2 regions of the Kitasatospora sp. NPDC058063 genome follow, and region 2 is predicted to be linked to the other one. Evidence: riboswitches for the same ligand, from Rfam matches in the RefSeq annotation. Region 2 holds a riboswitch; the other holds the start of a gene.
The links. Region 2 has a riboswitch for glycine ahead of gcvP (aminomethyl-transferring glycine dehydrogenase). Riboswitches for the same ligand answer to the same signal wherever they lie in the genome.
Positions count from the first base shown of each region.

Region 1: another riboswitch for glycine. It lies ahead of gcvT (glycine cleavage system aminomethyltransferase GcvT); the one in region 2 lies ahead of gcvP (aminomethyl-transferring glycine dehydrogenase).

Region 1 covers NZ_JBHVSD010000007.1:352,035-355,440, forward strand. The annotation lists gene glyA (serine hydroxymethyltransferase) at 1-38, opposite strand, end outside; gene gcvH (glycine cleavage system protein GcvH) at 119-499, opposite strand; gene gcvT (glycine cleavage system aminomethyltransferase GcvT) at 600-1,721, opposite strand; glycine riboswitch at 1,950-2,051, opposite strand; gene ACFVUY_RS15105 (enhanced serine sensitivity protein SseB) at 2,310-3,113, shown strand; gene ACFVUY_RS15110 (enhanced serine sensitivity protein SseB C-terminal domain-containing protein) at 3,231-3,406, shown strand, end outside.
Region 2 covers NZ_JBHVSD010000003.1:13,494-16,899, reverse strand. The annotation lists gene gcvP (aminomethyl-transferring glycine dehydrogenase) at 1-1,064, opposite strand, end outside; glycine riboswitch at 1,302-1,405, opposite strand; gene ACFVUY_RS06675 (PRC and DUF2382 domain-containing protein) at 1,632-2,882, shown strand; gene ACFVUY_RS06670 (MFS transporter) at 3,073-3,406, shown strand, end outside.

The DNA of each region.
Region 1 (3,406 bases), on a different contig from region 2:
GGGTCGAGGGCGTGCAGGGACTGGTTGAGAACCGTCATGGTGTGGTCTTCCCGGGAGGAGGAGGGAAAGGGGCCGGGGCGGGGCGGACCGCCGTGCGCGGCCCGTCCCGTCGGGTGGCTCAGCCCTGGGGGTTGATGAGCGCGTCGTACTCGTCGGCGCTGAGCAGCTCGTCGGTGGCCTCGACGCGCACCTTGAACAGCCAGGCGTTCCCGAACGGGTCCGCGTTCACGGAGGCCGGGTCGTCGATGACGTCCTGGTTGATCTCGGTGACCTCGCCGGTCACCGGGGAGTACAGGTCGCTGACCGACTTGGTGGACTCCAGCTCGCCACAGGTCTCGCCGGCGGTCACGGTGTCGCCGACCTCGGGCAGCTGCACGTAGACGATGTCACCGAGGGCGGTGGCGGCGTGCTCCGTGATGCCGACCGTGGAGACACCGTCCGCGGCCGCGGTCAGCCACTCGTGCTCCTTGGTGTACTGCAGGTGCTGGGGGTTGCTCATGGCGTCATTCTCCAGGATGGGAAGCGGGTACGACGAAGCGGGCCGCCGCGCGGACGGCCGCGACGTGCGCAAACGGAAAAACGGGGGCCGCGGCGACAGGTCAGCGGGCGCGCTTGTAGAACGGCAGCGCCACGACCTGGACGGGCTCGTGCTTGCCGCGCACGTCCACCGCGACGGTGCTGCCGGGGGCGGCGTGGGCGGCGTCGACGTAGGCCATCGCGATCGGCTTGCCCAGGGTCGGGGACGGCGAGCCGGAGGTGATCCGGCCGATCGGCTCGCCCTCGGTGGAGACCACGGTGTACTCGGCGCGCGGAACCCGCTTGCCCTCGGAGACCAGGCCGACCAGCACCTTCGGCGGGTTGGTCTCGGCCGCGGCGGCGGCCTGCTCCAGCGCCTTGCGGCCGATGAAGGCGCCCTCGTTGGTGGTCTTGTCGAAGCGGACGACCCGGCCCAGGCCGGCGTCGAACGGGGTGAGGTCGGTGGACAGCTCGTGCCCGTACAGCGGCATGCCGGCCTCCAGGCGCAGCGTGTCGCGGCAGGACAGGCCGCACGGGATCAGGCCGTGGCCCTCGCCCGCGGCGGTCAGCGCCTGCCAGACCGCCTCGGCGTCGGCCGGACGGCAGAAGATCTCGAAGCCGTCCTCACCGGTGTAGCCGGTGCGGGCGAGCAGCACGTCGCGGTCGGCCACCCGGGCCGGGAGGATCGCGTAGTACTTCAGGCCGGGCAGGTCGGCGTCGGTGGTCTTCGCCAGGATGCCGGTGGCCTCCGGGCCCTGGACGGCGATCAGCGCGTAGGTGTCGCGGTCGTCGGTGACGACGGCGTCGAAGCCCTTGGCACGGGCGATCAGCTCGTCGAGGACCAGCTGGGCGTTGGAGGCGTTGGCGACGACCAGGAAGGCGTCCTCGCGCAGGCGGTAGACGATCAGGTCGTCCAGGATGCCGCCGTCCTCGGCGCAGATCATGGTGTAGCGGGCGCGCAGCACGCCCAGCGCGGAGACGAAGCCGACCAGCGCGTGGTCCAGCATCTCGCCCGCCTGCGGGCCGGTGACGGTGATCTCGCCCATGTGCGAGAGGTCGAACAGACCGGCCTGGGTGCGGACCGCGAGGTGCTCCTCGCGCTCGCTGCCGTAGCGCAGCGGCATGTCCCAGCCGGCGAAGTCGGTCATGGTCGCGCCGAGGGCGCGGTGCAGCGCGTCGAGCGCGGTCAGGCGGAGGGACGACATGGCCAGGAACTCCTCGGTCGGGGCACTCAGGGGTGCACGCGCCGGACCGGACCCGCTGGGGGCCGACCCTGCGCGCGGGCATGCGGCGGCGTGGGTCTCCCCATCTGTCGTCGAACCTGAGAGCTTCACCGCCCGCCGCCCGCAGCTGTTTCCAGCTTGGGGGACAGCATGACGGCTTGCACCGTGGGTGGGCGCACGACAGGGCCGGGCGCCGCTTTCCAGATGTGCCTAACCCGTGCGGTAGGGGTGCCTGAGAGATTCCGGGGAGGACTTGCTCCTTCGGCGCCGGCTGTGCCTGAACGGCACTCCGGGCTCTCCCGCGCGGGTTCGAGCGGCCGGTATGGAGTTGTGGGGGCCCGCGGCGCATGCCGTCGGACGGGCACATCATGGCACGTCCGGGACGGAGAGGGGAGAGGGGACCCGGTCACACCGCGCGGCATCCGGACGCGGGCCCGGGACGGCACCCGGGACCGGGGCCCGCGGGGCACCCGAACACGAGCCCTAAAGGGGAGGGCCCGGGGGCCCTAGACTGCTGCGCGTCGGCGCAGCAGAGGGCGGCCGAGCGGCAGAGGGCGGGATCGGCGGCGCATGGGGTACCCGGTGGAGCAGCAGCAGGGGTGGGGCGGACCGCAGGAGGCGCCGGCGGGCGGTTCCTGGCCGGCCAACGAGCTGGAGCAGGTGCTGACCGCGGCCCTGGGCGACCCGGGCGCGACGCCGCGGGTGATCGAGGTGCTGGCGCGCAGCCAGGTGTGGGTGCCGCTGCCGGCCGGGGCCGATCCGCAGGGGCAGGCACTGGACCTGCCGACCGTCGAGCTGGGCGGCGACCCGTACGTGCCGGTGTTCTCCTCGCAGGAGGTGTTCCTCCAGCAGGCGCCGGGGATGGCCTTCGCGGTGGCGCCGGTGTGGGAGTTCGCCCGCGGGCTGCCGCTGGGCGTGGGCATCGCGGTGAACCCCGACGCGGCCGTGGGCATCCCGGTGCCGCCGCAGGGGGTCGCCGAGCTGCGGCGCGGTCCGCGCGGGGACCGCTGGGAGGCCGCCGACGACGCCGCGGCGCCGACCGGCGGCCGGGTGGCGCTGCGCGAGCCGGTGCCGGGCGAGGACCCGGAGCACTTCCTGGCCGCCTGCCGGGGCGAACTGTCGGCGCTGCCGGGAGTGTTGACCGCCCGCAGGGCGCTGGCCAGCATCGAGGGCGAGCCGACCGTGATGTTCGTGGGCGTCCAGCTGGACCCGGCGGTACCGGCCGATCCGGCCGCGGTGAACGACGCGCTCGGCCGAGCGCTGGGAACCGCGCCGCTGCCCGGCGGCGTCCACCTCGTACTGCTCGACCTCGCCGACGACCCGGTGGTCGAGTGGCTGCTCACCCGGGTACAGCCGTTCTATTCGCGGGGCTGAGCGGGGTTCGTATCAAAGGCACGTCGCCGTGGCGGTGGCCGGTGCAGCGCCATAGGGTGCGTGCAGACGGCCGACGGGCCGGCGGGTTGAGGGAAAGAGGCGCGGCGAGGTGGGCGCATGAGTGCGGGAACGGGAGCGGGCGGTGTGCCGGGGCCCTGGGGCCAGGCACCGGCCGGGCGCCCGGGAGCTGATCCCGGCGCGTTGGAGCGCGCCCTGCGCGACGTCGCGCCGGAGCGCTACGACGCGTACGAGCGGCTGCTGCACGCGCTGGCGGACGGCCAGGTCTGGATGCT
Region 2 (3,406 bases):
AGCAGCACCTGGGCGGTGCAGATGTTGCTGGTGGCCTTCTCGCGGCGGATGTGCTGCTCGCGGGTCTGCAGCGCCAGGCGGTAGGCGCGGTTGCCGTCGACGTCGACGGAGACGCCGACCAGGCGGCCGGGCAGCGAGCGGGCGTACTCGGCGCGCACCGACAGGTAGCCGGCGTGCGGGCCGCCGAAGCCCATCGGTACGCCGAAGCGCTGCGAGGTGCCGCAGGCGATGTCGGCGCCCAGCGAGCCCGGGGACTTGAGCAGGGTCAGCGCGAGCAGGTCGGCGGCGACGGCGACGATCGCGCCCAGGCCGTGCGCCTGCTCGATCACCGGGGTGAGGTCGCGGACCACGCCGGTGGCACCCGGGTACTGGAGCAGCACGCCGAAGACGCCGCGCTCGGCGATCTCGGCCGGGATGCCCTCGGACAGGTCGGCGACGACGACCTCGACGCCGGTCGGCACGGCGCGGGTGTTGATCACCGCGACGGTCTGCGGCAGGGTCTCGGCGTCGACCAGGAAGACGCCGCCCTTGACCTTGGTGACGCGGCGGGCCAGCGCCATCGCCTCGGCGGCCGCGGTGCCCTCGTCCAGCAGGGAGGAGCCGGAGGTCGGCAGGCCGGTCAGGTCGGAGACCAGGGTCTGGAAGTTCAGCAGCGCCTCCAGGCGCCCCTGCGAGATCTCCGGCTGGTACGGGGTGTAGGCGGTGTACCAGGCCGGGTTCTCCATGACGTTGCGCAGGATCACCGGCGGGGTGAAGGTGCCGTAGTAGCCCAGGCCGATCATCGGCTGGAGCACCTGGTTGCGGCCGGCCAGCTCGCGCAGTTCGGCGAGGACCTGGGCCTCGGACCGGCCCGCGGGCAGGTCCAGGGCGGTGATGGAGCGGATCGCCTCGGGCACCGCGGTCCCGGCGAGCTCGTCCAGCGAGCCGTAGCCGACGGACGCCAGCATCTTCTCCTGCGCGGCGGCGTCGGGGCCGATGTGGCGGTTCTCGAAGGGGCTGGCCAGCTCAAGCTCGGTGAGGGTCGAGGCGCCGGTGGGGCGTCCCGCGTTCGGCTGGGCGTTCATGGTGGTCGAGGCCTCCTGGTCACGGACCGGCGGGGGTACGCACGCCGGCCGGCCCCACCGCTGCGGGCAGCGGACGAGCCTGGGCGCGCGGACCCAACAGGCCTCCCCCTCTGTCATCGGGACCTGAGAGCTTCACCCGCACGGAGCGCTGTGGGCGCTCCGCCGGCTTGCACCGTCGGTGAGGGTGGTGATCGCCGGCTTCCGTGCCGACGCTCCTGCCCTGCTTTCCAGAGTGACCTACCCCACACGGTACGGATGCCTGAGAGATTCCGGGGAGGAGTTGCTCCTTCGGCGCTCCGACCAGCGGTTTTCGTGATCGGAGACTCTCCCGAGCGGGCTCTGCGGTCGCCGCCCAGGGTACCAGCGGGAGGCCCCCCGATCACGGGTGTGTCTGGTCACTGGAGGTCTACGCGCGTCCCCCGGACGGTCCAGTGCCAACCCCGTACGGCGCACCCGGGGTCGCGCTCGTCCGATTCATGGCTTTTGGTGTGAAGTGGCGGACGGAATCGGGTGCTCCGGCCGCCTTCCTGCGGGAGTTCCGCAGGTTCAGCGCGCGGGAGGAAAGAAGTGCAGACGGACATCGACCCCCGGGACCTCATCGGCCACAAGGCCGTCGACCGCAACGGAGACAAGATCGGCACGGTCGACGAGGTCTACCTGGACGACGCCACCGGCCGGCCCGAGTGGGCCGCGGTCCGGACCGGCATCTTCGGCCGGGACGCCTTCGTCCCGCTGACCACGAGCGAGTTCGCCGGCGACGAGCTCCGGGTGCCGTACGACAAGTCGCTGGTGAAGGAGTCGCCGGACTTCGGCGTCGGCCAGCACCTGTCCCCCGCCCAGGAGCTCCAGCTCTACCGCTACTACGGGCTCGACACCCCGATGGACAGCCGCCCGAACGGCGAGAACGGGAGCCGGCCCAGGCAGCCCGACCTCGACTTCGGCACCACGGCGGCGGCCGCCGCCACGACGACCGCGGCGGCCCCGGCCAAGTCGCTCACCTTCCACACCCCCGAGCGGTCACCCGAGCGGTCGCCCGAGCACTCCCCCGAGCCCGCACCGGCCAGGACCCCCGCTGCCGCCGCCCCCGCTGCCGCCGACACCACCAGGACCGCCCCGGAGCCCGACATGCGGACCCTCAGCACCCCCGCGGCCCCCATGGCCCCCCCGCCGGCCGAGCCCGGCTTCGCCGCGCCCGCCGCCACCACCGCCTCCGCCGCCCCCGTCGTGGAGCCGAAGCCGCAGCCGCAGCCCGCCGCCACGCCCGCCCCGATGGCCACCACCACCGCGACCGTCACCGCGACCGCCGACGCCTCCTCGTCCGCCCCCAGCAGCCCGGTCGAGATCACCTGCCGGGAGGAGCGGCTGGAGATCACCACCGAGTGGCACACCCTCGGCACCGCGAAGCTGCGCAAGTACGTGACGACCGAACAGGTGGAGCGCCGCATCCCGGTGGTCCGCGAGCGCGTCCGGGTCGAGCGGACGCCGATCAGCGACGCCGAACGCGCCACGCTCACCGAGAAGGAGATCTCCGAGGCCGTCGAGGAGGTGACCCTCCGCGAGGAACGCGCGGTGGTGCGCAAGTACCTCGCCCCCGTCGAGCGGGTCCGCCTGATCGTCGAGCGGTACACGACCGAGGAGGTGGTCCGGGAGGAACTCCGCCGCGAGAACGTCGAGGTCCACGACGCCACCGCCGCCCGGCCCACCGCCTCGGCCACCCCCTCCCCTTCCTCCGCCCCGCCCTCCAGCGCGTCCCCTGACGCGGCCCGTGACACGACCCACGAGGCGCCCCGCCCGGCCGGCCTGCGGCCGCTCGTCTGACCGCGGGGGCAACGCCCCGCGACGAGGGCCCCGGACACCGTCCGGGGCCCTGGTCGCGCGCCCGAACGGCCCTTGTCGCGTACCCGACCGTTCGTCTTTGCCAAAGCTTAACCGCTCGATATTTGACACTCTGAAGTATCTCCCTGCATGGTTACTTCAGTTCATTCACTATGTACGGGAGGAAGCAACCGTGAGTGAGGCACCACAGCCCACCACCGCGGCCGAGAAGCAGAGCAGCGCCCGGGTCCTGCCGGCCCTCATCCTGGCGATGCTGTCGTTCAGCGTGGTGCAGACCGCGGTCGTCCCGATCCTGCCCTCGCTGGCCAAGGAACTGAGCGTCTCCGCCTCCAGCATCACCTGGCTGATGACCGCCAACCTGCTCTCCGCAGCCGTGCTGACTCCCCTCCTGGGCCGCTTCGGCGACCTCCGGGGCCGCAAGCCGATGCTGCTGATCTCGCTGGCCGGCCTGGTCGCCGGTTCGGCGCTGGCGGTCAGCACCCACTCCTTCACCTGGCTGGTCGTCG